One region of the Alteromonas sp. 4NS20-0143 genome, then DNA from elsewhere that is predicted to be linked to it. Evidence: predicted binding sites of a transcription regulator. Region 1 holds the regulator's gene; each other region holds the start of a gene.
What was found. The regulator LexA, encoded in region 1, represses DNA repair genes until DNA is damaged. The targets are predictions, from matches to a motif close to TACTGTATNNNNATACAGTA.
Positions count from the first base shown of each region.

Region 1 (7,670 bases):
CACGTACACACTTTGAGACGCGAGTTGCGCGATATCATCTACCGACAGCGTGGCAACGTTGGGATAATCCACAAGAGAAGCCAGTGCGTTAGCGTCACTCGTTGGTGTAGCCAACACTAATGCTTGGGCGCGGTCAGACTCTTTGCCGAGCGCTAGCCACACTTGATTAATACTGAAAAGTGCATTTTCACAGCGCGAATCGCACTGCGCGGGCATGACGTACAAAAGCCGCCACGTGGGTAAACTGCCTTCTAGCAAGGTCGTTAAATTGATAGTGGGTTCAAGCAGTGCGCCCTTATTCGTTGAGGCTTTGTTAAACCAATCGTTTTCTAGGGCGAGTTTTGCTAACACCACGGGGAGCACAAATACAGCGACCATAATTATTAGTGTTTTTTTGGATGTTGTATTACTCATGAATACGTCCTTTTTTACTGATTGCAAACCCACCTATTGCAGCTGCTGCAATGGCTAAACCGAACCATTGCACCGCATACCCTAAGTGTTTTTCTGGAGGCATAACTACCGGCTTATAATCGCGAACAAAAGCCGAGTCTTGTGAAGTAAGCTCTACAACGTAAGGAAGAAGTTTGATGTTTAAACTCTGACTTAACGACGCAAATGCTACCTGTTGAATAAGTGCGGGAAACTGAGAAAAATTAACATTCGTTTCTGTGATAAGGGGGTTACTGCCGGGTACGGTGATGACCCCCTCAAATTCCTTGTTACCGTTAGGCAAGTTTACTTCAGGAATAGTGCGCTGAAGGTCAGGGGCTGCTACCCAACCATAATTCACCAAAATCCAACCCGCATTCGTTGACACAGGGGCGAATACATCGAAGCCAACCTGCTGTTCGTGAATTTGATTATCAAGCAATAGGGGGCGCGTACTGTCTGGCGTTCCCACAAAGTTAATGGAGATATCTCTAGGGTCTTCTTGTGATAGGGCATCAATTAACGAGAGGCTTTCATTGCTTTGCTTTTGCGCTATGCTAGCTAAACGTTGCTGTTTTTCCACCATGCGTTCCAGTTGCCAAAATCCAAGGCCGCACATCGCCGCAACACTAAGTGCGGTGAGTAACCAGGGAATTAAAAACTGTGAACGTTGTGACATGTTTAACAGCTCCAACCAAAACAAATAATAAAAGAAGAGATGGTTATGTTAATAAAAATAATTCTTGTCGCTCTGGTACTGTTTATGATTGTTAATCTTTTCATGGCCATGCGCGTGATGATGAAAAACGATCCGAAAGACGGGCCAATGAGCAAATATATAGGTCGACGGGTTTTCACCTCTGTCATCATTGTTGTGCTAATACTAATTGCCATTAGTACCGGAGTCATTTCGCCAAACCCCCGGCCTTACTGAGGTTTGGCGCTTTCTTTCGTTTTCATTATCGTTGCCATTTCCATAGGCATACACGTTAAGGCGCTGCAGCGCTCAATCCCTCCTACAGCACGTAAACGAAAATGAACAACATTACCCACACCACATCAACGAAGTGCCAATACCAACTTCCCGCTTGGAAGGCAAAGTGCTCTTTAGGCGTAAAATGACCTTTCAATACTCTAAAAAACATCACAATAAGAATAATGGTGCCAAGGGTAACGTGCATGCCGTGAAACCCGGTGAGCATAAAGAAGGTGTTGCCGTAAATGCCCGATTGCAGGGTTAACCCTAGGTCGCGGTAGGCATGGATATATTCTTCAACCTGTAGAAACAAGAACCCGCAGCCAAGCAAAATGGTAATACCCAGCATAACGGTAAGTTGCTTGCGCTTGTTCTGCTCTAGCCCCACGTGTGCAAAGTGCAGCGTTACCGATGAGATAAGCAGAATAATGGTATTAATGGTAGGCAGGCCACCTGGGCTCATTTCTTGGGTAGATATGCCGCCAGGTGTGCTTACCAATGGCCACATAGCTTCAAACCCAGGCCACAGTACTTCATTGGTCATGGCGTTGTTAGAATCACCGCCAAGCCAAGGTACTGCAATAAATCGGGCGTAATACAACGCACCAAAAAATGCGCCAAAAAACATCACTTCAGAGAAGATGAACCAACTCATTCCCTGTCGATATGAACGACCTAACTGGTCGCTGTACAAGCCCGCCATCGATTCGTCAATTTGGTTCTTAAACCATCCCACCAGCATGACAAGTAAAACGACAATACCGGCAAGCAGTATATAGCTGCCGTAACCGCTTTCGCCCTTCGTTGCTTCAACCACAAAGTTACCGGCCCCGACTGCAATTAAAAACAGTGCAATCGCTCCTACAATGGGCCACGGACTTTGCGCGGGTACATAATATTTTTGATATTCTTGCTGCATCATTATCTCCTTATCCTTAACGGGCTATTCGCCGCTTTGTGCGGACGGTTCCATAAAAGGATTCGGTTTAGTTGTTAGGTCACTTGCTCTCGCGGTGACGTCATAGAGTGTGTACTGCAATGTAAAAAACGTTATTTCTTCTGGAAGCTGTGGATCTACGTAAAACTGCATAGGCATATAGGCTTCTGCTCCAGCCTGCAAAGGCTGTTGGTTAAAGCAAAAGCATTCTGTTTTGTTAAGATAAATAGCGGCAGTGCCAGGCGATACCGACGGTATTGCCTGAGCAATGATATTGCTTGACGCTGGATTGCGAACGTAAAAAGACACTGTGTTCAATTCGCCTGGGTGTACTTTGATTCGCTTAGTTTCTGCTCGAAACTCCCACGGCATTCCGGTGTTCGTGCGAGTGATAAACTCAACGGTAATTTCTCTGCTTTCATCAATCTCTACCGATTGATAAACCGCCGCGGTTCCCTCTGTTTTCCCGTTGATGCCTGCAATATCACAAAACACATCGTAAAGTGGTACTAAAGCAAAGCCGAATCCAAACATACCAATAACAATGGCGATTAATTTCACGACCATTTTATTGTTTGCACTTGCTTGCGTCATACACTTTGCCTCCGTTTGAGACCTGAATCACTTGGTGGGCAAGGGGAGTAAAACATGTCGCCCCCTTGCACCACTAAGCCCAATACTCACTTACTTCACTAGTGGGGGTGTTTCAAATGTGTGGTAAGGGGCTGGAGAAGGTATTTCCCACTCGAGTCCTTCTGCACCGTCCCACACCTGGGCCGATACTGGCTCACCTTGCTTCTTACACGCTTTAATCAATAGTGCTAAGAAAATAAGTTGTGATAAACCGAAGGCAAAACCGCCTAGGCTGATCCACTTATTAAAGTCGGCAAACTGAAGTGCATAGTCTGGGATTCGGCGTGGCATACCTGCCAATCCAACAAAGTGCATGGGGAAAAACAGCACATTTACCGATACTAACGAGCACCAGAAATGCCATTTCGCCAACGTGGTGTTGTACATCTTGCCCGTCCACTTCGGCAGCCAGTAGTACACCGCCGCCATAATGGAAAAGACCGCGCCAGTAACCAAGACATAATGGAAATGCGCAACCACGAAGTAAGTGTCATGGTATTGGAAATCAACAGGTGTTATCGCCAGCATGAGGCCCGATAAGCCGCCAATAGTGAATAGCACAATAAACGCAATGGCGAACATCATTGGCATTTCAAATGTCAGCGAGCCTCGCCACATCGTGGCTACCCAGTTGAATACTTTCACCCCCGTCGGCACAGAGATAAGCATGGTGGCGAACATAAAGAACATTTCCATGTACACCGGCATACCCGTTGTAAACATATGGTGAGCCCACACTACGAAAGACAGCAGTGCAATCGAAGCCGTTGCGTATACCATAGAGGCGTAACCAAACAGCGGTTTTCGAGAAAACGTTGGCACAATTTGAGAAATAATACCAAATGCGGGCAATATCATTATGTACACTTCCGGATGACCGAAGAACCAGAAAATATGCTGGAACATAACCGGGTCTCCGCCACCGGCGGCATCGAAGAAGCTCGTACCAAAAAACTTGTCCGTCAGAACCATTGTCACCGCACCGGCTAGTACAGGCATAACGGCGATAAGCAAGAACGCAGTAATCAACCATGTCCATACGAACAAAGGCATTTTCATCCACGTCATACCTGGGGCACGCATATTAAATATGGTGACGATAACGTTTATCGCTCCCATTATTGAAGAGATACCCATGATATGAACAGAGAACACAAACAGCGCGGTAGAATCACCACTGTACGTTGTTGATAGCGGAGCATAGAAAGTCCAACCAAATGCCGGACCGCCACCTTCCATGAATAACGAGCTAAGTAGAATTAAGAACGCCCCAGGCAGGATCCAAAAACTCCAGTTGTTCATTCTGGGGAGCGCCATGTCTGGCGCGCCTATCATCATTGGTATTAGCCAGTTAGCCAAACCTGTGAACGCCGGCATTACGGCACCAAATACCATGATTAGTCCGTGAACCGTGGTCATCTGGTTAAAGAAGTTTGGTTCGACAATTTGCAGTCCGGGTTGGAAAAGCTCCGCACGGATAACCATTGCCATGGCGCCGCCCACCAAAAACATGATGAAGGCAAACCATAGGTACAATGTACCTATATCTTTGTGATTCGTTGTAAACAGCCACCGCGTAATGCCCTTAGGTATATGGTCGTGGTGCTCATGCTCATCGTGATGCACAGAGGTATCTGGCGAAATTACTTCAGTTGCTTTACTCATAACTCGCTCCTAGTTTCCTGATGCTGCGGCGTTGACATCTTTAGCCTGAACCATGTCGCCGGTGTTATTACCCCATGCATTTCGCTCATAAGTAACAACCGCTGCAATTTCTTTTAGGCTTAGCATTTTGCTGAACGACTGCATCGCCGTTCCGGCCTTACCATGAAGCACTATTTCAATGTGCCCTTGCTGATCTTCCAATGCCATCTTACTGCCTTTAAGCGCAGGGAAAACGCCCGGTAAACCTTCGCCATTTGGCATATGACACGCCGCGCATGTTGCGTTGTATACACGCTCGCCCTCTGTCATCAGTTCATCCATCGACATATTCATTGATAATAGACGTTGTTCTTCTTCTTTTGCTTGGCGGACGCGCTCTTCTTGCCCGCCCATCCATGCGTCAAATTCCGCTGGCTCTTTTGCAATAACCACTATTGGCATATACCCATGATCTTTACCGCACAGCTCTGCACACTGGCCTCGATATACGCCAGGCTCATTCACCTTTGCCCATGCTTCGTTGATGAAGCCAGGGTTAGCATCTTTTTTAACGGCAAAATCAGGTACCCACCACGAGTGAATAACATCATCTGACGTGATCAAAAACCGCACCTTCTGCCCTGTGGGTATAACCAGAGGACGATCGACTTCTAATAAATAATTGTCGGTTTTTGTGAATTTGTTTTGAATTTGTTCGCGCTGAGTAGCAAGTAAGGAGTAATACTCAACGTCGCTGTCCATATACTTGTAGTGCCATTTCCACTGCGACCCTGTGACTAGCACGGTCATGTCAGCTTCAGATGTATCTTCCATGGCAATAAGCGTATTAGCTGCAGGCACGGCCATAAAGATTAGGATGAGGAATGGAACCACTGTCCATGCAATTTCCACTTTCACATTTTCGTGGAAATTCGCAGGCTTTGCGCCACGGGATTTTCTGTGCAGGTACATGGAGGCAAACATAACGCCAAACACAACTACAGCGATGGCTACACAAATAAAGAACATAAGCATGTGCAGGTCGTACACCTGGCCACTTATATCGGTAGCGCCCCGTCTAAGGTTAAGCGAAGACAATTCTTCAGCCGCCTCTTGCGCAAAAAGGAATTGAGAAAAAAACAAAAATGGTACACTTGCACACCATTTTGCAGTTGCGGTCTTTAGTGATTTCACTCAGCACCTCCGTAATGGTAGAACCATTAACGCCAAATGTTGTTATGCGCAGTCTCTACCAAGTGGTTTGTGAACGATTAACTCAATACATCGATTTGTAAATTGAATTCAAAGTCATTGTTATTATTTTGTTAAAGCTTGTATAAGAATTGCGCAATAATGGCGTTCCGTCTAGTCTTTTCTGTTAAAAATTTAATGAGACAGTTAAAATTTAATCTAACGCAGTTTGAGCAGTGGGTTTTGTGATGCAGTGTAAAGCGAGGTAAATCAGGGGATAGTCAGGTTATTTGCAGTGAAAACTACACTAATTCTCTAGTAACGGAAAACAACATTTAGTTTCTAAAAATCAATCATTAACCGTGAAAAATTGAACAAATTTCACACAAAGTCAAGGCAATATAATATGTAATATCTTACTAATATTAGATAGAAAGCGTGCGTGGATTTTTATCAGATATAGAAGTGTATTAATGATATTTATAAGCACTGAAAGTCTTAGCTAATAGTGGTTTTATTAAGCATATCAACAAACTTAAGTGCAAAAAAAAGCGGCTATTGAGCCGCTTTCATAATAACGTCATAAAAGGCTACATCCAGTCGGCGTTTCGAATAACGCCAACGGCAATACCTTCAATGGCAAACGGCTCGTTTGCCAAGTCGACTTTAATAGGCGAAAACTCATCGTTTTCAGCATGAAGTAATACTTCTCTACCGCGTCTTTCTAAGCGCTTCACCGTCACGTCTTCGTCAACCCTTGCTACTACAACTTGGCCGTTATGTACATCGGTAGTGCGATGTACTGCTAGTAAGTCGCCATCGAGTATACCAATGTCTTTCATACTCATACCGTTTACGCGAAGCAAAAAGTCTGCGTGAGGCTGGAATAGAGCAGGATCCACTTTATAGTGCGACTCTACGTGTTCTTGAGCAAGAATAGGTTCACCAGCGGCGACTCTACCAATTAACGGTAATCCTTCCTCTTCAACCACTTCTTCTTCAATAGGAACAGTCAGTTTGATACCGCGAGACGTTCCTGGCAAAATTTCAATAACGCCTTTACGCGCAAGTGCCTTAAGATGTTCTTCAGCAGCATTAGCAGACCTAAAACCTAGGTGACGGGCTATTTCTGCACGCGTAGGCGGCATTCCCGTTTCTTGCATGTTTGATTTTATAAGTTCTAAAACTTCAGTTTGTCGAGCTGTGAGTGGGCGCATAAAAGACCTGTCTGTCTATACAGTTCCTGTAAGTATATACACCTAAACATAAATGACAAGCGCAGACACGCTGTCACAAACAAAAAAAGCGACTATCGCTATCAAATATGAAGTTAAAGTATACCAGGCTGCCAGCAGGTGCGGTTTCTACCACTTGACTTAGCCTCGTACAGAGCCTGATCGGCCACCGACAAGTAGGTACTAAAATCGATATCGAAGCAGTCTGACGTATAGCTAACCCCCGTGCTGATAGTAATATTGATTCGATCGTCTTTGTAAACAAGTTGCGCAGCGTTTATAGCCTCCCGAAGACTCTCAAAGGTGCTGTTTACTTCATTAGGGGATTTGTTCACTAACACAATGGCGAATTCTTCACCGCCTAACCTAGCCACAACACCGTGCTCGCTGCAAAAAGAGCGAGTGAGTGATGCAACCTCCTTTAATGCATAGTCGCCAGCATCGTGCCCGTAGGTATCGTTGACACTCTTGAAGTAATCTATGTCGATAATGGCTATGGCAACTTGCTGGTGAGTTCGGGAGATGAGATTACATTCATCTAAGAAAGCTCGTCTGTTTAACAAGCCGGTAAGGGGGTCGGTCATCGCAAGCATACGCAGTTTTTCTTCAGCTTCTGCCCGTG
Region 1 is NZ_BAAJLR010000009.1:47,593-55,262, forward strand. It holds gene AC27HD_RS16050 (hypothetical protein) at 1-414, opposite strand, end outside; gene AC27HD_RS16055 (SURF1 family protein) at 407-1,111, opposite strand; gene AC27HD_RS16060 (DUF2909 domain-containing protein) at 1,157-1,366, shown strand; gene AC27HD_RS16065 (cytochrome c oxidase subunit 3) at 1,449-2,330, opposite strand; gene AC27HD_RS16070 (cytochrome c oxidase assembly protein) at 2,352-2,939, opposite strand; gene ctaD (cytochrome c oxidase subunit I) at 3,030-4,643, opposite strand; gene coxB (cytochrome c oxidase subunit II) at 4,653-5,816, opposite strand; gene lexA (transcriptional repressor LexA) at 6,404-7,030, opposite strand; gene AC27HD_RS16090 (sensor domain-containing diguanylate cyclase) at 7,144-7,670, opposite strand, start outside.

Region 2 (7,670 bases), on a different contig from region 1:
TATCTCAAGCACGGTGTTTATATAAACTTACTTTAGGCGTGTCAGCAAGCTCGAAGTGTCCCATCTACTGCCACCCAATTTCTGTACATCGGCGTAATACTGATCGACCAATGCGGTTAGCGCGAGGGTCGAGCCATTTCGTTTTGCTTCATCTAGCGCTATGCCCAAATCTTTGCGCATCCAGTCAACAGCAAAACCAAAATCGTAAGTGTTAGATAACATAGTGCTAGCGCGATTTTCCATTTGCCATGATTGTGCCGCGCCTTTGCTAATAACATCGATAACCGCGTTACAGTCGAGACCGGCCTTTTGGCCAAAATGTAACGCTTCAGATAGCCCCTGAACAATACCGGCGATACAAATTTGGTTCATCATTTTTGCAAGTTGACCGCTACCACACTTCCCTAGAAGCTGACTGTGGCGAGCATAATTATTGATTACTGGTTGAATGCGATGAAAGCTTGCTTCTTCTCCACCCACCATGATGGTGAGTTGTCCATTTTCAGCCCCTGCCTGCCCACCAGAAACCGGCGCATCCAAAAAGTGTACCTTTTCCTTTCGGCATTCGGCGTCTAGCTCTCTCGCAATATCAGCTGAGGCGGTAGTATGGTCTACTAACACCGCATCAGGTTTCATTCTGCTAAGTGCACGGGTACCTATTTCTCTAACGTCGTTGTCGTCACCCACACACATAAAAACAATATCTGCACCTTCGGCAGCTTCCTCAGGGGTTTTTGCTATCGTACTTGTTGGCGCAACGCCTGAATAGGTTGATAACCACTGCTGTGCTTTTGATGACGTTCGATTGTAAACTGTGACCTTGTAGCCTGCATTTGCCAAGTGTCCGGCCATAGGAAATCCCATAACACCTAGCCCTAAAAAGCTTACGTTTAAATCTGACATGCAAAATACTCTCTTGTTGTTTACAGTAGAAGCTAAGCTTCTTTTGGCTAATAGAATATCAGAATTCACACTAACAAAAATATAAAGGAAAGAAATTGACTATTTATCAGCACACTGTGACAAGTAATACCGGAGACGCTGTTCCACTTGCGCACTATGCGGGCAAAACATTGCTTATTGTTAACACCGCTAGCAAATGCGGTTTTACCCCACAGTATAAAGGCCTCGAGTCACTGTATAAAAAATACAAAGACAGAGGTTTTGAAGTACTGGGTTTTCCATGTGATCAGTTTGGCCATCAAGAGCCAGGTAGCGATGATGAAATTGCGCAGTTTTGCGAAATGAACTTTGGTGTGTCGTTTTCGTTATTCAAGAAAGTTGACGTAAATGGCGCCGATGAAGACCCACTTTTCACCGAATTAAAGAATAGAGCGCCCGGGTTACTTGGCAGTAAACGTATTAAATGGAATTTCACTAAGTTTTTGGTAAACGATAAAGGCGATGTGATTAAGCGCTACGCGCCAACCATGAAGCCTGAAGATATCGAAAAAGATATCGTAAAGTTGCTTCCCTAGCTCTTTTAAAAAAGAGCGCCTTTAAAAAGAGCTCCTCTTAAAAAGAGCTCCGTTTTAAAAAAAACTGTGATGAATAGCGCCCAAATAGCGTCAAGGGGAACGCATGAAAGATAACGAAACAATACACGTCGCGTGTTTCAGTACGCAAGAGTATGACAAAGCGGTATTTGAACGCGCATTAGATAGTGCCTGGGCTTGTGCTGAAAACAGCGCCCCAAATAGTATCGTAAATAGCGGCGAGCCTTCCTATAACCGCGCTGTCACTATAACGTACTTTACTCACGGGCTAACAGCATCTACGGCACGTTTGTGTGACGGGTACGATGTGGTTATTGCCTTTGTCAATGATGATATTGGCGCTGAAACAATCAAAGCACTTGCGCAATGCAAGGTGAAACATATTGCGCTGCGCTGCGCTGGTTTTAACAACGTAGATATAAAAGCGGCACATGACTATGGCATTCAAGTAAGTAGAGTGCCGGCATATAGCCCGCAAACCGTTGCCGAGCATACTCTCGCCCTAATCCTCACGCTAAATAGACAAACTCATAAAGCCTACAATAGAGTGAGAGAGGGTAACTTTGCGCTAAATGGCCTTTTGGGATTTACGCTACACAACAAGACCGTAGGCGTAGTCGGTACGGGTAAGATTGGTTGTTCGGTTATTCGCATTTTAAATGGTTTTGGCTGCCGCGTTCTTTGCTACGATCCTTATGAAAACCAGGAAGCAAGAGACTTAGGCGCACAGTATGTAGATTTAGATACCCTCTTTGGTGAAAGTACGATTGTATCTTTACACTGTCCACTCAATGAGAACAGCCATCACATGATAAATAGCGAGTCGCTTCACAAAATGCAGAATGGAGTCATGCTAATCAATACCTCGCGAGGTGGTCTTGTGGACGATCAAGCAATAATAGACGGGCTCAAAAGTAAGAAAATAGGCTACCTTGGATTAGACGTATATGAGCGGGAATCGGAGCTGTTCTTTACCGACCACTCCCAAGATATTATTCAAGATGACAACTTTCAGCGCTTGACCACCTTTCCCAATGTATTGATTACAGGTCATCAAGGCTTTTTTACCGCTGAGGCACTTAATGAGATAGCCCACGTGACAATAGATAATATTATTAATAACAACAATATCGTTGAAATATGAATAAAACAGATTGCTGAGAATTTGTGAGCCGCGCGTTACCATCACCTGTGGTTCAACATTTAATCGTCGGTATATCACTCCATCGGGTGGTCGCTCGTTGAGTGATAAACTGTCGTTTCATTTCATGAGTTTTAGTGAAACCCTTTGATGCAATTTGGAGCGTGCTTTTACCATATCTATCATTGACAGCGTCAAGCACATTCATCAATTTAGGGTTATCTTTGTTTTCGGCAAACAGGTCAGCTTGATAATTAGCTGCGGATAAAATCTCGACAAGGCCCACGCCACAGCGATAAAAACAAATACCCGGCTTGTGAATTTTATCTATAACGGCAGGAATAGCGTTAGTAACTAAACGGGTGTCCATAGTGGGTACGGCAAACTGGTGATACACCGACTTCCTGTAATAGCGCGCGTCATCATGGGGCGAGTTAGATGCAAAGACAGTGATAGCCTTTGTTAACCCACGCTGCTTACGCAGTTTACGCATTGCGCTTTCGCAATGCCCTGTAATCGCCTTGTGTAATTCTGCTTTCGTTGTCACTCGTGCACCAAAAGTACGTGTACTGTAAATCTGTTGTTTGTCAGGCCTCACATCATCCCAGTGAATACGAAGTTCGCCATTGAGTTCTCTGACCGTGTTTTCTAATAAAATTGAAAATTGCTTTCTTATCCGCGCCGGTGACTGCTGGGACAGTTGAAGCGCGTTATTAATTCCAAGGGCTGTCAGCTTTTGTCCTAAACGGCGACCTACCCCCCACACATCCGTGACATCCATCTGCTCTAAGATATTGACGCGCTCTTGCTCGCTGTGAATAACTGCAACACCATTATACCCAGGAAGTCGCTTACCAGCGTGGCTGGCTGCTTTGGCTAACGTAGGGGTTAATCCTCCTCCTGCGCCTACAGGTAATCTCACCTCTTTCCATACCGTTTGTCTGATTTCACGGCCTAGCGCCATCCAACTTTCGTGAGAAAGCGCAGTGTTAAAGCGCGCAAACACTTCGTCTATAGAATACACATAGATGTCATCGGCGAATTGGCCGATGGTGTCCATCATTTTGGTACTCAGAGAATGATACAGTTCATAGTTTGAACTCGTTACCGTTACGCCGTATTTTTCGACAACGTCTTTTACCTGAAAATAAGGTACGAATTTCTTAATGCCTAATCGTTTCGCTATGGGACACACTGCCACCACACAGCCATCGTTATTGCTAAGGGTAATCACTGGCTTTTTACGCAGGTCTGGCCGCATCACTTTTTCTGCAGATGAATAAAACCCCGACGCATCGCACAAAAAGAACACTAGGCGCCTACCTTCTTGTTAAGCGGCACGTGAATTCTCACTGAACGTGTCACTACCCCTTCAAGTGAAAAGTCATCGCCCTCTTGTATAAAGTACGGTAAGGCGTCAGATTGCGCAGAAAGTAACGCACGACGCTCCATGTCTAGCCGTTTACAGCAAAACACGCCGTTAAGCACCGCAACGATAATAGACATGTGTTTGACCTGTTCCGCGCGTGAAATGATGAGCACATCACCATCAAAGATGCCGTCCAGTTCCATTGAGGTGCCCTGAGCGACACCAATCCACGTAGCGGAGGGTTTATCGATGAGCAACTCGTCCAAGCTTAACTCCATCTCTATGTATTCTGCAGCAGGGCTTTCGAACCCCACTAATCCTGCTTGTGCTTTGATAGGTATAACTTTCATAAAAACCACAATACTGTACACATATACAGTATTGTATTTTTAAACTTGGATTGCCGTCAAATTACATTTTTAATCGGAAAGTTAAAGACCTGATTTTCTGGCAACTATAGTCTGATAAAGAACAAAAACCCGGATGATCCGTTATCCCTCAGATAAAGTTTAAATGACACGCTGTTAACTATCTTTGATGCCAATATCAATTCGCTTTACATGCGCCGTCCATATTGTACGAGAATGTTATTCGAGAATATTGTACAAGCATGTTCTATTCGAAGATGGACATCGACAGCGCGAGCGGGCTGTATATTCAAGCGGAGTGATTGTCAAACTATGTCGGACGAAACAGAACAACGTAAAAGCGCTGAAAGCAAAAACTCAAAGAGTAATAACTCCGAGAGCAATGACACTGAGAGCAAAAAAATGGCTCGTGAAGTAGAAGATTTGTCACAGCCAAAATCCCGTATTGTTTATGAAGCCATAAAACAAGCAGGGCAAGAGGAACTCACCAGGCCGACTCAAAGCTTGTTATGGTCGGGAATAGCCGCCGGTATCTTAATTTCATTTTCAGTGCTCGGGGAAGCAATTCTTCGCACGTATCTGCCCGATGCGCCTTATGGTTATTTAATTGAAAACATTGGTTATAGCCTTGGTTTCATGCTGGTGATATTGGGCCGCATGCAATTATTCACCGAAAATACAATAACGACCGTACTCCCACTCATAGAAGATTTTAAAAAGAAAAACATGTTCTGCGTGGCAAAGCTGTGGAGCATTGTGTTGGCAGCAAATGTGATTGGCGCTTTTTTGATAACGGCGTTGTATGTGTTTACACCAGCATTACCTGAAGATCTGGCGCCAGCTATGCTCTCTCTAAGCGAACACGCTGTGTTTATGCCCCCCTTAGATAGTTTTTACAAGGCCATTCCCGCAGGTATTCTTATCGCTGCGATCGTTTGGATGATCCCCCAATCCGAATCGTCGGCCTTTATGATTATTCTGGTATTCACATGGTTAATCGCTGCGGGAGACTTTACCCATATTGTGGCAGGCTCCGTTGAGATGGCCTATCTCATGTGGCTGGGGGAACTTGGGTTGATGGATGCCACATTTGGATTTTTTCTTCCCGTATTTTTGGGCAATGTAGTGGGTGGCACATTAATATTCTCATTTTTAGTCTGGGGACAGGTGAAAAATGAAATTGAATAAAATCGGCTAATGGCTAGCTTCTAGTGGTTAGCGGTCAGTGATTGCTAGTTAGTGATAGGCAAAGCGCAATATCACTTTCTTACAATGAGCTGAAAGTATTTGCCCAGCCACATGTAGGGGTCGGATTTGTGGTACTTCCTCTCCAAGGCCAGCAAGTCATCATACTTAGTGGCTTGGTGAGAGATGTCGCGCATATAGTCATGAAAGCATCGAATACCCGCTTTATCCAATACAGTAAAACCGAGTGAATCGCAGTAGTTAAGTACTTTCACTGCAGAAAGAGGCTGCTTTGGATTTAATCGAACCTGCTTTTTAGCCTTCATGCCTTTTTCAATGTAATCAAAATTGCCATAAATCGCATTGGCGAATAAATTAGCGTCATGATTAAAGAAGCTCAAACTCATTATCGCCCCAGGCTTCATGCGTGCGTAGATAGAGGATAACGCCTCATAGGGATTATCTAACCACTCCAATACGGCATGGCAAATAACAACATTGAAGCGTTCAAAGTCGGTTATCTCCTGAAGAAACTCTTGCCTTATCTCAATGTTATCTCTAATGTCCTCATTGCTACTGTGAGAAAGTAGGTCTGCTGCTTGTTGAAGTACATCGTTTGAGGCATCGGTTAGCACAACGCTATGCCCTATTGAGGCTAAGTGCGCTGCCATTACACCCGTGCCACCGCCTATTTCAAGTACTGTACTGTTGGCAGTAAGATGACTATCTAATACATCACAAAGCAAGGTATGGCGAAGCTTTCCCTTGGTAGTACCGTAAATATTTTTGGCAAACTTATCAGCGATGCCATCAAAAATATGGTCTTCTTTCATAGTGAGAGTTCACATCCTGTAACGAGATAATTAGGCTGGATTATCTATATCAACGAACTCTACGGCTACATCGAAATGAGATTCGATGTGTTCTCCTAGTGCCTTTGCACCGTATCGCTCTGTAGCGTGGTGCCCGGCAGCAAAAAAGGCAATATCCATCTCTCGTGCAGTATGGATAGTTTGTTCGGAGACTTCTCCGGTAATAAATGCATCAACACCTAATTCCACGGCTTGCTCTATAAAGCCCTGCCCGCCACCAGTGCACCAGGCTAGCGTTTTTATCGGTTTTGCTTCACTGCCCTCAAGCAAAATAGTCCGTGATAACAGTGAGCCCAATGCATCACGTAACTCTCCTGATGAAAGCGCGTTCTCAAATTCCCCCTGCATTAAAACACCAGTAGGCTTAACTGACGACACAGCTGCAATATTTTCTATCCCCAATAGGTCCGCTAGCTGACGATTATTGCCAAGTTCGGGGTGAACGTCTAAGGGTAAATGGTAGGCATACAGGTTAATGTCGTTTTCAATCAACGCCTTTAATCGCTGCTTTTTCATGCCGGTAATGGTTTGAGATTCGCCTTTCCAAAAATAGCCGTGGTGCACCACAATGGCATCGGCATTTCGCTTGATCGCTTCATCAATTAGCGCCTTCGATGCAGTAACTCCCGTGACTAATTTTGTAATTTCTGTAGCTCCCTCAACTTGAAGGCCGTTTGGGCAGTAATCGCTTATCTCATGAGCTCTAAGCAACCCGTCTAGATATGTTTTAAGCGCTTGATTAGTAACCGACACGTGAACTCCTTTAAAGCATTAGCTTGAAAATTAGACAGAATGTAAAAAAAACGTTATAAAAGCCATGAGCATTTTTTATACTTTGTGTTGGAAGTTTTGCCGCTAAGTTCTATATCGGCAAAGACGAAGGCAAAGGCACAAAGCAACGCCTCGAACAGGGCAGCACAATAACAAAATATGAATAACAAAATAAGCGAAACAAAATAAGAACGGGGAAATCATGGCAAAACCTGATAAAAACGACGTTATAGAAGAATTTACTCACGCCTACACTAGTGTGAACGGTAAACGACCGGATATTCAAGCCAAAAGTGGCTGGTACAGTATCGATGGTGGCAAAAATGTGAGGCTGGCACAGATTCAGGAAATGACTGCAGCATTACTAGAAGATGGTAGTAAAACACCCTCCACATCGAAAGCGACGAAAGAGGCTATGTCTGAAACCCCTCCTAAAACTACTTCTAAAACTAAACCTAAGAATGAAGC
Region 2 is NZ_BAAJLR010000001.1:613,591-621,260, forward strand. It holds gene AC27HD_RS02590 (NAD(P)-dependent oxidoreductase) at 28-903, opposite strand; gene AC27HD_RS02595 (glutathione peroxidase) at 999-1,478, shown strand; gene AC27HD_RS02600 (2-hydroxyacid dehydrogenase) at 1,600-2,640, shown strand; gene AC27HD_RS02605 (Y-family DNA polymerase) at 2,693-3,949, opposite strand; gene AC27HD_RS02610 (S24 family peptidase) at 3,949-4,356, opposite strand; gene AC27HD_RS02615 (formate/nitrite transporter family protein) at 4,687-5,562, shown strand; gene AC27HD_RS02620 (methyltransferase domain-containing protein) at 5,634-6,392, opposite strand; gene AC27HD_RS02625 (Nif3-like dinuclear metal center hexameric protein) at 6,423-7,184, opposite strand; gene AC27HD_RS02630 (hypothetical protein) at 7,405-7,670, shown strand, end outside.
Region 2: AC27HD_RS02610 (S24 family peptidase) is a predicted target of LexA. The motif match lies at 4,368-4,387, and genes of this name have one in related genera.

Region 3 (7,670 bases), on a different contig from region 1:
CTTCAAGCAAGTTTTGGGCTGCTGAGGGAGCATTACACAAAGGTTGAGAAGGTAGAGAAGATTGAGAAGGTAGAGAGTGCAGCGGCTCAGCGTCTTTTGCCCTTTTATTGTCAGCATTATGGTTTGATATAACCTCTTCAAAGAGGGGAAGGTTGGCTTGGCTATCCATCATTTGCCACCGAGTTTCATACCGATTGCCAGAAATTAACTTAAAAGCATCGGCACTTGCGAGCGCCTCTAATTCGTTACTACGTAGCTTTATTTGCCTAACCTGATTTACACTGCTAAAGCCATTTTTAGGGCGCTGACTAACGACGGCATCAGCGCCTTCTTTACTAAGCCCTTTAATGAGAGATAACCCTAAACGCAGCAGCTTTTGTTCGCCATCTATTACCATTATATGTTCTACATTGGAATTATTAACGCAAGGCGGTAATACTTTAATACTGTGTCGTTTAGCATCTTGAACTAATTGTGATGGCGTATAAAAACCCATAGGCCAACTGTTGAGTAACGCCACGTAAAACTCCACCGGGAAATAAAATTTTAGCCAGCAAGACACATAGGCTAATACTGCAAATGATGCAGAATGAGACTCAGGAAACCCATAACCCGCAAAGCCTTTAATCTGCTCAAATAGGTTGTGCGCAAAAGTACTGTCATAGCCTTTATCCGTCATTCCCTTAATTAATTTATCTCTGAATTCAAATATGCGACCGTCTTTTTTCCAACTAGCCATTGCCCTTCGCAGCTGATCAGCTTCGCCGCCGCTAAACCCTGCCGCCACCATGGCAAGCTGGATGACTTGCTCTTGAAAAATGGGTACACCCATTGTGCGAGATAATACGTTTTCAACTTCCTTGGAAGGATAGGTCACTGTTTCATTACCATGACGTCGAATAAGATAGGGATGTACCATATCGCCTTGAATTGGACCTGGCCTTACTATGGCGATTTGCACAACAAGGTCGTAATATTTACGGGGCTTAAGGCGCGGTAACATCGTCATTTGAGCCCGTGACTCTATTTGAAAAACGCCTACAGTATCGGCTTGGCAAATCATATCAAAGACTTGTTTGTCATCGCCTAGCTTAGTAATAAAGGGAATGCTCACGTCTACTGGAAACTGCTTATTGATGAGTTCAAATGTTCGGCGTATTGCGCTCAGCATACCAAGGGCCAGAACATCCACTTTAAGTAAGCCAAGGGTTTCTATATCGTCTTTATCCCATTGAATAATAGTACGTTCTGGCATTGCTGCATTCTCAACAGGAACCAGCTCGTATAGTGGCCCTGCACTTACTACAAAACCTCCCACGTGTTGTGAAAGGTGCCGAGGTGTGCCTAATAACTGCTCTGTTAAATCAATAAGAAGACTCACCCTTTTATTACTAGGGTCTAAACCAAGGTCGGCTAACTGAGACTTCCAAGGAATTACCTTGTCCCGTCGATTAATTTGCTTTATGACGAAGTCGAGTTGAGATTCACTGAATCCTAGTGCTTTACCCACGTCTTTGAAGGCCGACTTAAAACGGTAGCAGATAACAGTAGCCGCAATAGCAGTCCGCTCTCTGCCGTACTTTTTGAAAATGTACTGAATGATTTCTTCGCGTCGTTGATGTTCAAAATCTACATCGATATCGGGAGGCTCGTTGCGTTCTTTTGAGATAAACCGTTCAAAAAGAACATTAATTTGGCGAGGATCTACAGCGGTTATTTCAAGGCAATAACACACGACAGAATTAGCAGCTGAGCCTCGGCCTTGATATAAAATACCCTGCTGTTTAGCAAACTGCACAATATCGTAAATAGTGAGAAAGAAGTATTCGTACTCTTGCTCTTTAATGAGTACTAGCTCTTTTTCTATAATTTGCCTTATCTCAGGCTGTAAGCCTTCAGGAAAGCGCAGTTTAATTCCACGTTCAACACACGCCCGTAAATATGAGGTAGGTGTGTAGCCCGAAGGCACCAATTCTGCTGGATATTGGTAGCGTAATTCGCTCAGTGAAAAATGACATTGTGAGGCCAGTTTATTGGTATTAGCAACCCACTTCTCAGGATACAGTTTTTTAATTTTCTGCGTGGTTCGTAAGCTTCTTTCTGCATTACTCAGCGCGGCGCGCCCTATTTCATCTACAGGCTTATGTGTTCGTGTGGCGTGCAACACATGCTGAAGTGGTAAACAGTCACTATGGTGCATAAGTACGCCGGTACAGGCTATAACTGGATAGCCATAGGTTGCGTGAAGATAGTTATAGTTTTCAAACCTATGGTGATCTAATCCATCGAGTAGTCGCTGCGCACCAATATAAACCTGAATCGCCGGCTGCTTTGCTAGCCAGCTTGCCCAGTGGTCGTCGTACTCCTTTTTACCGGACGGCAGCCATATAAACTGGCAATGCTTAATGGTGCGCAAATCCCACTCTGCCAGTTTGTATTCGCCTTTTTCAGAGCGCCGACGGGCATTAGTAATAATTCGGCATAACTCGCTGTATGCTTCTTTACTTGGACATAGCAATACAAAAGAAAGAGACTCATCAAATACAAAATAGCTACCTATAATAAGTTTTATCGGTAAACGCTGATGAGTTATCTCATCAAATGCGCGTACCACCCCCGCCACCGAGCATTCGTCGGTTATAGCAATAGATTGGTAACCTAAAAACGAAGCGGTAGTCACTAACTCGGCAGGGGAAGATGCACCCGTTAGAAAGCTATAATGACTTTGACAAAAAAGCTCGCTGTAATTCATAACAACCCTAACTGAAAAGACCCTGTGCCCACCACAGTTTCTCTTCGTCTTTAAATATCAGCAGGCGCACTCCATATTCAGTTTGCGCAATAAAATAGTCACGTTTTCGAGGTGTTTCATGCCACCACTCACTGTGTAATCTCACGGGGCCGAAACAGACTTTCGTTGATTGAGTGAGTGGTTTGGGGCTGTCGAACAGAAAAGTGGGAACAATGTCTGAAGTAAATGTTGATGCAGGCGTGCTAGATGAAATTTCAGCATTCGACATAGTCTCAAACTGATGTGTATCTGACACTTTTGGTTGAAAAGTGCACTCTTCCCCTAATTTTGCGTTCAACCTTCCAATTAATTGTTTCTGAGCTACCTCGTTAAAGCGATTGCTGAAGAAGTCACCATTACTGCCTTCAATTTTTTCGACGTTGTCGCAGCGCAGGGTTATTGAAACAGCTGGCTCAGGTAACACTTCGTTCTCAATACGCAGTGTGAGTAACGACAGCCAGCTGTCGACGGTGCTTTGTGGTAGCGCTGACTTTATTTCTAACTGCGTTGATGGGTGCTCTCGAAAATCAATTTGAAAACAGAGTGTGGACGTTTGTAAATTTCTGGCGCGTAAGTAGTGGGCAAGGTAGCCCAGCAGCTTTTCCATAAAAGGAGTGAGATGTTGCGTGTTTTCAACATCAAAAGGGAGAAGCGTAAAGTGCTCAAAGTGCTCTGCAGGCCGAAAAAGGGTGACATGAGGAAATGTTTCTCCCCGCAGGGCAGTGAGGTATGAAATGGTGTTGTTATCGAATCGTCTGCCAAGTTCATGTACAGGCATGGCAAGTAGTTGATGAACATGACGTATGCCCACACGAGTCAGCGCTTCTTTTGTTTTTTTATCCAACGAGGTTAATGATAGCGAGCATTGCGATAACCTATGTTTAATGTTGTCACAATCGCACTCATAGTTATCAACGCCATTTAAAGCCAGTATTCGTGCGGCTTCAATAGACCAAGCGGTAGCGAAGTGGTAGCTCACTTTTGATAATTTAAGTTCATGGGTGATAGTGCTCCACAGCTCTTTGTGACCGCCATAGTAATGCACTAAATTATCAAGTCGTATAGCCAGTGTATTATGGGTGTCCAAGACAATATCGGAAACAAATGGATAAAGTTGGTGGGCTAGTTGTACAAGAGTGAGGCGTTCATTGTCTTCACTAAAAGGAATAATGCAGATTTGAGGACATAATGCGGCAGCCTGAGCAAGCCCGTGGCCTATCTCTATACCTTGCTGAAGTGCCCCGTTATTTCGCTGAACAATGCGATTTGTTTTTTCGCAATAAACAATAACAGCCGGTATTTGTGTTTTGCCCGGTTGGTGTAGCCCATTCGCCGATTCACCTGTTCTTTTATGTCGTACTTCTTTTTGCGTGTTGTATTGAGGGCTATTGCCCGTACTCAAACTCGCCTTTTCATGCGTATCCAAGGTAATTTGATGAAAATACAGGTAGGCCCACAACATCATTAACTCACTGAGTGAAGTACATGACGTTTTACTTTGTTATGTTCAACTGCCCACTTGATTGCTCGGTTGTTCGCAGTCCAGTCGTTATGTATGGCAATATTATCTTTTGGCCAGCCATGGCGCTGCTTTAGCACGCTGACTTCCAACGCATGTTGTCGATAGTTAAGGCATAAATCTAGAGAGATAGGTAATGTCTGCAGTGCTGCGCTGTTGCGCATACTACTTCTGTTAGGACGGGTGAAAAGAAGACAAAGTGCATCGTTATGTGTTGCTGCTACTTGTAGACGCCTGGCTTCCTTTGTATTTACCCCATTACTCCACAAAATAACGCAATGGCAGGCCGTACTCTTCAAACACTGTTCAGTTGCCCACAGTGACTCCTTTTCAGTACTGGGCTTTATAATTAAAACCTGTTTAACATCAATTCCAAATGTTGCTAACCAAGGGGTTTGAATATCTCCTGGCGGGTTTACAAATACAATCATCTTATGCGAGCGTTGCTTGCTGATGACTTGTTTGAATAGAGAGAGCTCGCCAATGCCAGTTAGTGTGCGTATACGAACCACGCCAGAGGTTGAAACGCCGCCGTTTAGCGCTTCATCTAGCTGATCAAAACCCAACGAAAATCGCTCTTCTTGCTGACTCTGCTCTCTAGCCCGCCAAATATGCGGGTGGTTTTCTAACGTAGATAATGACTTATTCATAACACCAACAAATACTGTATATATGTACAGTATTATAGTGAGAGGTGAAGTCTTTTCAAGATAAACCGGCGCCTTTCTACTTCGTAGTTTGCTAACGTACTGATTATTTTAAAAAGGAAAGACATTAAATTTCACTTCACACTTTTTATGAGCGAGAAGCTGATAATAAAGATAGATATAAAAATTGCTCGATGAATGTGGCAATAAAAAAGTAATAAGAAAAAACAAAGATGGAGACTTTAAAAGCACCAATAACCAAAGCTGCCTGTAACAGCAGCTTTCAATTAATCCGTACTAGTTAAGTGACTTATACCTAGTGATACCGAGGCTCAGTTATGACGACAATTGGTTATGCCGAGAGTAGGTTATGCCGAATAATCTGGGCCGTTAGGATGCCTTTTTAGCTTGTGCTGCGTCTTGAGAGTCGCTGCTGCTTTTTACCGACGTAACAGCTTGGCAAAATGCTATAAATCCATCGGCTGTGTTTTTAGACCACAACATTCTAAGATTACTGGGTAAGTCTTTTACAACTAACTGTATTCCTTCTAAAGAAATCTCTTCGTTACTTAAGGCTTTTTTAAGTGACTCTTCCAGCGAATCGCCTTTTTCGCAGCAGTTCATCACAATGGTTGAAAAGTACGTCATCAAGGGTAACAAAGCATTATACTGGTCTTGATTAATAAGCCTGCTTTTATACAGGCTCTGCAAACGCTGCGTCAGGTTTTTTTCCAAAGCATCAGTCACTAATACCAAGTTGCGCTGAGCGTAATTGACTTTGCTGTTGTTCTGCTTATTGGCAGAGCGGGAAAGTATTAATTCTTTCTGCAAGTTTTGCGCGCGTAGCACGAAATAAATCAAAAGAAGAATGAGTACCCCGATAACACCAAATGCAACAATCATAGCTCTTTAGCCTTTTGTTCCTTTATAAACGTATTAATACGCTGTTCCAAGATGAAAAGTGGAACTGAGCCATTTTCTAATACAGCTCGGTGGAATTTTCGAACGTCAAAGTGTTCGCCTAATTCAGTTTCTGCTTTTTCACGTAGCGCTTTTATTTTTATTTCGCCTATTTTGTACGACAGCGCCTGAGCAGGCCATGATATATAACGGTCAATCTCGGTGTTAACGTTGTGCTCAGACAGTGCAGTATTTTCCATCATGTAGTCTACCGCTTGTTGGCGACTCCAGCCCATAGTATGCATACCTGTATCCACGACTAAGCGGCATGCACGCCACATTTCATAACTTAAACGGCCAAAGTTATCGTAAGGGTCTTCATAAATGCCTGCTTCAATACCAAGAAATTCTGAATATAATCCCCAGCCCTCGCCAAATGCCGAAATATATGTATTGCGGCGAACCATGGGTAGATCCTCAAGCTCTGCTGCTAATGATATTTGTAAGTGATGCCCCGGCACAGCTTCATGAAGGGTTAATGCAGGTAGTGCATACAAGGGGCGCTTATCAAGAGCATAGGTATTTACCCAGTAGTAACCTGGCTGATCGTCTCTACTTGGATGAATGTAGCGGCCGGTGGTGTACTTAGGCGCAATGGCATCTGGCACTGGAGCAACACCGTAGGGGGTTCTAGGCAGGTATTCAAACAATTCCGGCAGTTTGGCATCCATTTTTTTAGCGATAAAAGACGCCTCTTTCAGCAGCTCTTCCGCGCTGGTGGCATAAAACTGAGGGTCTTCCCGTAAAAATGTAATGAATTCGTTTATTGAGCCATCAAACGCTAAGTCATCAACAATCTGCTGCATTTGCGCGCGAATTCTCGCTACCTCAGATAAGCCCAGTTCATGGATCTCTTTTGGGCTCATATCTGTGGTTGTGTAATGTTTAGCTCTGTTTGCGTAATAGTTAACCCCATCAGGCCATTTCTCTGCGGCTATGTCATCCCGAGCGCCAGGAATATAGTCATTCACCATAAAGTCATAAAACGCTTGGTAAGCCGGTAGTACAAAATTGCGTACTGCTTGCTGGCCTTGTTTTTTCAATGCTGCTTTTTCTGTGTCGCTAAAATAGTCTGGAAAACGAGTAAAGGGCCCGTAGAAGCTGCTTTCTTTCACGTCGTTCACTAAATACGTTGAAATAGAATCTTCGAAACCGTTAAGTACAGCGCTAGGTTGGGTATATCCCTCTGCTAATGCCTGTTTCATATAGTCAATTTGCTGCTCGAAATAGGGTTTTAGCGCCTGTAAGCGACTGATATACGCCTCGTAATCTGCTACGCGCTTAAACGTAGACAGGTTTGGCAAAGACGCCATGGCGCTGTGAAAACCGTATTCTGAGTTAATGGGAACAAGGTAAGAGCGATACGTGTACTGGTCTATATAGTTTGCCAACCTGTATCGCTGCATCAATAAAGCAATAAACGCATCTTGCGATAAATTGCTTCTTTCATAATGCGCCAGTTGGTTTTGGAACTTAAGCCAATTTTTATGCTGACCACTCAGCCCTTCAGGAGATATGTCAGGCAGTGCATGCGCAAGGTCTGTATTACCTTGGCGAGAGGCAAGCAGTGGAGATACAGACATTTCATACTGCCAAATGTTATCGAGCAGTGTATACAGACTTTTATCATCATAGCTTTTGGCTGATAAGCCGAGGCTGCAAAGTAAAAGCGTAGCGGCAAGAAGCAAGCGATACATAAGGGTCTCCGGTAACCTTAACCGGAAAACCCCGGCGCGTTACTCTTTAGTTGGTG
Region 3 is NZ_BAAJLR010000004.1:3,477-11,146, forward strand. It holds gene AC27HD_RS10280 (error-prone DNA polymerase) at 1-2,752, opposite strand, end outside; gene AC27HD_RS10285 (Y-family DNA polymerase) at 2,760-4,256, opposite strand; gene imuA (translesion DNA synthesis-associated protein ImuA) at 4,256-4,960, opposite strand; gene AC27HD_RS10295 (hypothetical protein) at 5,348-5,860, opposite strand; gene AC27HD_RS10300 (DUF885 domain-containing protein) at 5,857-7,614, opposite strand; gene AC27HD_RS10305 (DUF1820 family protein) at 7,654-7,670, opposite strand, start outside.
Region 3: imuA (translesion DNA synthesis-associated protein ImuA) is a predicted target of LexA. The motif match lies at 4,973-4,992, and genes of this name have one in related genera.

Region 4 (7,670 bases), on a different contig from region 1:
GGTGCCAAAACTTTGCCAGTTTCCACCTAACGCTGCGCCGCTCCCGTCAACGCCCTCAAAGTCTGCAAAGAAACTTAAGGGCAACACCTCTACCTCTTCAATGTCGGTGGTCGGCTCCCAGCGCACGTTATCAATGATAAATGTTGAGGTAGCATTAACATCGGTGGTGGCCAACACTAAACCAGCACTTACATTGGCGGTATTGAGTCCACTATTAATAAGCTGACTCAGTGGAATTTCAATTTCTTGCCATTCGCCATCACCAGGGCGACCTATATCTTGTGGGCCACTTGTGCAGGGGAACACACAGTCTATTTGCATTGTTATGCTGTTGGTGTCACTGCCAAAATCTGAAACAAATATATCGAATACCACCGCACCGCTGTTATAGCCCGAGAGGTTAACGGGCTCGGTAGCGATAAACCAAACGCCGCTCTCTCCGTCACCATTGAAGGTAATCTCTATGACTTGGTCGCGAGCGGCATCATTAGCCGTTATCACTTCCCATTCTATTTTGTTCTCACCATCTGGATTACTACCATCGGTGTAGGTGGCAAACCCTGAGCCACTGTCACCTGCGCCAATGCCAAAGTCCCATAAAGGGTCGACGCTATCAATAAACACGTTTTGAGGTACGGTGGTGATACTCACAATGCCGCATGGCTTCGAGGAAGGCGCACCACAGACTAAATTAATGTTGTCGAACTGAATGCGAGCAGCGCCACCCACGGGTTCAAGCACAATAAGGTTGAGAACCTGTTCAATATCAAGAGGGCCACCACCGAAAGCGCCAATATTACTTTGGATAACGTCGCTCAAGGCAAGGGATACAGACGTCCATTCATCCTGCGGTAAGTCGCTCAGAGGTACCTGTGTAAAGCCAATGTTTGGAAAGCCGCTGTCAACACCTACCTGCAGCAGTGTGGCCTCTGTAGACTCACTGTCTACGAAAAGGTCAAAGGTGAGCTCGCCGCCAAAGAATTCATTATTATCCGCTCTACCCATGCCAAACAACTCAAAGGTATCGCCTTCTGGGTCGTTAATTTGGATATTACCGCCGCCGGAAGTGACAACTTCAATGACGGTACCTCTATCAGCGTCTGCAGCCTCGACTTCGGATACGGTAAGTGCTCCGTTGTTGTCGAAAACGCCTATACCTAGTGGACGCTCGCTGTTACTGTCAGGGAAGAGTACGCCAGGCCCGTTGTCGTATAAACTAAAGCTGTTTATCTCTACGTTTTGCGCAGGCGGGGTACCATCACCGCCTTGAGTGATAACGAACGGGTCAACTTGGTCAATACTATTTTCACACCCTAACCCATCATTTACAGGGGGAAGCGGACACTGATAAACCCGCACATAGTCCACGAGCATTTGCCCTGGAAATACATCAGTGTCGTTGGGGTTTGGTGTGCCTGCCGGATCGCCACCTACAGCAAGGTTAAGAAGAAGATGCTGATTTTCATTGAAGGGAGCATCTTCTTCGCCGGCTAAGAAGCCTTCCATTTGGTTTTTGAAATAGTAATTCCAATACGTATCTCGGCTAACTGTAAAGTAATGCACGCCATCTACAAACCAACGTATACGCTGCGAATCCCATTCTACTGCGTAGTCATGAAAACCGTCGGCGGGGTCGATTTCAAACGTTTTGGTAGCGCTTTCATTTAGCGGGAACCTTTGCCCATAGTGCACTGTACCTGCTACAAAAGGCGTGGCTTGTCCAAAAGACTCCATAATGTCTATTTCACCTTTTGCAGCCCATTCTCCAAAGGGCGAGGGGTCACTTCCCAGTGTCCAAAATGCCGGCCACAGCCCAAGACCTTCAGGCACTTGTATACGAGCTTCAATTCGTCCGTAGGTAAAATCTAAAATTCCTTGAGTGCGAAGCCTGCCGGAGGTAAATGCAAAATTAGCGTCTGGAGAATCGCCTACGCGAGCCTCTATAACTAGTACACCGTCTTCAACAGTAATGTTGTCTGCGGTGTAGTATTGTTGCTCGTTATTACCCCAACCTGGTGGTAATCCTTCAGACGTCCCGTCTCCCAATTGAACTTCCCATTTATTCGTGTCTAGGGCATTGCCGTCAAACTCGTCTGCCCAAATTAATTCGTAATTGGCTGATGTTGGGGGAGGGGGATTCTCTAACGTACCTCCGATGGCCTCATCGTCGTTTTGACATCCGCCTAGTATCAATGTGCTGCCTGCAATTAATGCAAGGCCAAACCAAGTGTTGTTAGTGCTCATGCGGCATTACTCTCAAAGTGCGTAGTGTGTTTTCTATCTCGTTTTTTAGTGCAAATGTCACTGTGAGAGTCCAAATAGAAACTTGCACAGTGAAACTGCGCTACCCTTCACGGCGAATTCCAACGAAAGGTAGAGAAAACAACGACTAAGCACTCTGATTACGAGTAGATACTCATCGAGCACACAGGCTTGATTAGACGGCAGCGAATACCTATGCAAGAACTTCATTCTAAGTATTAGGGCGCTGGGTACACCTAGCACGCGCAAACATTCAATAATCAATAAGAAGCGTTGGTATAAAGCTCAATGCTTTTCAGAACACTGTGTATCGTGGTTTTCTGAATTTGATATTAGTTCAAGACTATAATTGTGCAAATGTTGATTTATTACATTTTTTTTACATATGTGGCGAATTAGACTTAAGTCTAAATTACTGATTTTATGATAGTTATAGGATAAGCAAAACGAGGAATTGGGGACAGATAAGCCACTTTAACCTGACTTATTTAACTTATAAAACGAGGAAATGACCTAGATATTAATAAAAAACGCGTTTTGCTGTGGGTGTGAGAAGACTAGATGGGGAGACAACTCGATTGGGAATTTATAACCTAACATCGAAAGTACTAATGAATGCATTAATGTGGGTACTTATAAGGATACTAATAAGGAGAATCACAAGTGAACCTGCAGCGTGAACGGATTGTTGTGAGCTCTTAAGTGCAAAAACTTGAACCCAGAACTAAGCACTACGATTAAAGACGAAGCCTAAAGATTAAGCTTAAAGACTGAGCTTAAAGACCAGGCTGTCTGCTTTCACTTTTCTTTTTAAACCGCCTTCTACATTAGAGCGCTCAAGCTGCGAAATTGAATAATTACTAGCATACATATCAGCAACCATTTCGTCATTCACACAAAAAGGAGGACCTGGCAGTTCACTCTGGTCATAGTCGAATGTGATAACTAATTGGGGGGCGTTATGAGTTATGTCTATAAGGTGGTTAGCGTACTTTCGACGAAGATCATCGGGCAAAGCAACTAATGCTGCTCTATCATACACACCTGTTATTTCGCCAATGTCATCACGACCAAGTGCAAAAATATCACCAACAAAAATGGTAAGGTTAGGGGCTGAATATACTTTACCCTTAGACGAAGACTTAACAGTGGGAGTAATGTCGAGATCGTCGAACAGCTGTGTAATAGCCACCTCGCTAAGCTCTGCACCAACAACCTGACAGCCCTTTGACAGCAACCATGAAATATCTCTAGTTTTCCCGCACAAGGGCACAAAGATTCGCTTTTGTGAGGCTTCATTACTACCTGGGCCTAATAAAACATCACTATATTTCACCAGCAAGGCATTACCAGTGGGTTCATGAAACCCAATTTCATTATTGTGCCATTTGCTGTGCCAAAAGCTATGTTCCATATTAATACCCTAAATCAAATACCCTATATCTAGTGCTTTAAGTCTAATGCTACGAATCTAACAGATTAAATATAATATCGTAGAAAATAGAAGCACATTTAAAAAAGCAGGTTAATAACCTGCTTCTGTGCTATTTTTCTGCACTGCTGTAAAACGACGTCTTTGAATTACTCGTCGAGAGGAGTATTGAAGTCTTCAGACAGTTCAAAGTCGCCTTCAACGTTAGCCACTTTATTGTCTACAAACGTGATGATCATTTGACGCTGGAAGTCGTCGCCTCTGTCTTTCATACCACGCTTCATATCGTAAACGTAATACCACGTGTCGCTATCAAAAGAGTCTTGAACAACAGGGTTACCTAACACGTAGATAACTTGCTCTTTTGTCATATTAATACGCAGTTTTTCAACATCACGCTGATCGAGAAAATTGCCCTGCGGAACGTCAATTCTGAAAATCCAGTTAGAACAAGCTGTGGTAGTAAATGTAATGCAAAGAATAACTATAAGATGGTGCAACTTCATGCGTATATAAGTCCAGTATTGCCTTTGTTAGTGCCTAAAGGTTTCCTCATAAGGAAACCTCAGCTGTTTTAATGCAAGCGCGAAGGCATGCTACATTGACAACTATGACCAATCAACTGCATTTTAGTTCGATGAAGCGCTTTTTAGCAGCTCTTTTGCGTTAGCAAGTGCCGATTTGGTTACTTTGTCGCCAGCTAACAGTCGGGCGAGTTCGTCAATTCGGTCTTGTTTCGTCAGCGGTATCATCTGTGTTTCTGTACTTTCGCCATCAGTAAGCTTGGTAACAAAAAGCTGGTTATGTGCTTGTGCCGCCACTTGAGGTAAATGGGTGACACACATAACCTGAGACTGCTTTCCTAATTTTCTTAGCAGTGCACCTACAATTGAAGCGGTTGGTCCGCTAATACCGGTGTCCACTTCGTCAAAAATCATAGTGGGGGTAGCATGGCTATCGCTAGCAATAACCTGAATAGCTAAACCTATTCGAGAAAGCTCACCGCCTGATACCACTTTCTCCAATACGTCGGCATCTTGCCCAGGGTTCGTTGATACTTTAAAGGCAATCGTATCTACCCCATTAACTGCGGGCTTTTTCAGCTCGTCATAAAGAATATCAATACACACTTTAGCGTGCGGCATATTCATTTGCTGAATTTGTGATTCAATGTCGTTTGCAAAACTTTGAGCTGCTTTCATTCGGCTTTCAGATAAACTGCTTGTTGCCACCAAATAATATTGTCTTGCTGCTTCAACATCGTGTTCGAGTGTGCCTAGTAAGCTTTCCTGCTCGCCAAGTGCAGCAAATTCTTGCGACAATAACTGGTGATGTTGAGCAAGTTCTTCAGGCGTTACGGCGTGTTTACGAGCCAGCTCCATCGCTTTTGAATAGCGGGCTTCAACCTGCTGTAAACGCAGAGGGTCTATTTCCAATTGATCGCAGTAACCACGCAGTTCGCTTGCTGCTTCTTCAACTTGAATTGATGCGTCGTTAAGGAGGGCGATGATAGGCGTTAGGCTCGCATCGTGTGCTTCTAATTCGCCAAGCTTCTCAATACTGCTTTGAATAACGGTCAGCGCATTCCCTTCATCATTTTCATAGAGGTTATACACACTGGTTTGCGCTTGTTCTAATAAACTCTGACCGTTGCTTAAGCGTTTGTGCTCAATTTCAAGTTCTTCAAATTCGCCATTCTCAATGGCAAACTCGTCGAGTTCTTGCACCTGATAGGTAAGTAACTGCAGACGATCTTCTCTTTGTTGAGCTTTCGAACGCAGTTCATTGAGCGTTTTTTGTTTGTCTCTCCACGAGCCATAAGCGTCTTTTACATCATTCATTAAATGAGTATGGTCTGCGTAACTATCAATAAGCTGGCGCTGATAATCTTCTTTTATTAGCTGTAGATGGGTGTTTTGACCATGAATGGAAAGCAGTGTTTGGCCGAGACCTTTTAGTTGCTGCAAAGATACTGGAGTGCCGTTAATGAAGGCTTTTGAGCGACCTTCTTTCGATATTACCCGGCGGATAAAGCAGCTGGTTTCATCTTCATCCGAGGTTAATTCATGTTCGTCGAGAAACGCTTTTGCACTTGCATTATCAGCAAGTGAAAAGTGCGCCACTATTTCGGCTTTTGCTGAACCTTTTCTTACCGCATTTGCATCGGCCCTTTCACCAAGGCACAAGCTTAGGGCATCAATGGCAATTGATTTACCTGCCCCGGTCTCACCTGTAACCGCAGTGAGGCCATTTTCAAAATGAACAGAAAGTTGTTTTACAACGGCAAAATTTGATATCGAAAGATTCGCTAACATAACCACACTCTAATAAAGTTGAACATGATGATATATACAGTACATGTAAATATATACAGTATTCTTGAGATGTAAAGTATAGTCGAATGTAATCTGTCGATTTGCGAGGTGTTATTTGCCGAAAATTTTTATCTGACCCACTATTTATGGGGGCTGTACAGGTTTTACGATATTTTTATGCGTGCCTTGCCTATTGCGCTTTACTATTGCAACTGTTGTTGCACTTGCTTTTTGCACTTGTTTTTACAATTAGCTATCGCGATGCGCTGTTGCATTGGCCTGGTGCAACTTCATATTGTAGTCGATTGACGCTAATTGAAATAAAACTACTATAAAAAAGGAATAACAATTAGGAAGAAAAAACGCATGAGAGTGAAATTCATCATGCGCTTTATTACACGTCACTTGTTACTTATACAGGTAAACCACAAAACTATTTGCTAAGGCAATTACCTAAAACCTAAGCCTACAACCTAAGCCTATAACTTAAACCTAAAGACTAGCTTTAGGGTTTGGCCCATATTCATTATCATCATGGCTGTCTTGCGCTAAGAGAATAATCAAAATAATTGAGCCAATTATCGGAATTAGATTGAGTAGCTGCCACCAACCTGAGCGGCCAGTGTCATGTAAACGCCTTGCGCCTGCACTCAGTAAGGGAATTAATAATGCAAGGGCGTAAATCATCGTTATAAATTCAGTGCCAAGGAAGTATCCAACAGCTGAACACACAATGTAAAAAATAATGTAGAACAGATAAAACATCCAGTATTCTGTGCGCCGCGCACGGCCTGTAAAATCAGCATAGTGTTTAAGCGCTTTTGTAAAATAGTCCATTAAATGGAACTCCTTTTTGTCTAATGATGTTTGGTTACGGTAATCGGCGATGAATTACGTCAGACTAGCCATATACCTCTATTTAAGTGTTGTTTTTAATTTTTGTTTTTTTGCACCATTTTTTTGGCTGCAAATAATATTTCTAAGCAGAAGGTATTAAGCCGTAGGAGTATTTTTTGATTTGTATATAAATTAGTTTTTTATAAACAAAGCACACACTTTCCAATGTTCGTAAGACCTCTGCTTCGAAATTTAGCCTACAACTTTTTTTGCCAGTGGTCACTGTAAAGTTAATGGCAATTCCACCTCATGTAATTACTCGCATTACGTTAAAGATAGATACAAGTGAGTAAGCGAAGAAATTCGTTTGGGAAAAAATGTGAGGAAAGTAAAAAATAGGGAAAGAGAAGAAGTAAGACAAGGGGAAAATAGAAAACAAAAAAAAAGGAAGGCCTCGGTGGCCTTCCTTTATTTTCCTAACGGTACTGTTTACCGATGGAACTATTGGGCTAGTTCGCCGCTACCTGATTCTAAATGCGCTCTTACGAACCATTGGAACTGCTCTAGTTCAGCTAACTGACCTGTAATCATATCCTCCGACACTGGGTCCAAGTCGCCTAAGCCTTCAATCGCCTTGCGGTGATCGCCATTTACACCGTCATACACTGCATCTAGCGCTTTTAAATGGTCAGTCACTAGGCCCTTGCCTAACTCATAATCATTCCACGAGCGACCCTCTACAATGGCTTTGGGTGTGCCTTTCGGTACGCCGCCCAGTGTGGCAATTCGTTCTGCAATGGTATCAGTCATTTCGCGCACTGCAT
Region 4 is NZ_BAAJLR010000005.1:76,711-84,380, forward strand. It holds gene AC27HD_RS11960 (family 16 glycosylhydrolase) at 1-2,244, opposite strand, end outside; gene tmpT (thiopurine S-methyltransferase) at 3,026-3,676, opposite strand; gene AC27HD_RS11970 (outer membrane protein assembly factor BamE) at 3,844-4,200, opposite strand; gene recN (DNA repair protein RecN) at 4,324-6,009, opposite strand; gene AC27HD_RS11980 (DUF805 domain-containing protein) at 6,502-6,846, opposite strand; gene dps (DNA starvation/stationary phase protection protein Dps) at 7,348-7,670, opposite strand, start outside.
Region 4: recN (DNA repair protein RecN) is a predicted target of LexA. The motif match lies at 6,051-6,070, and genes of this name have one in related genera.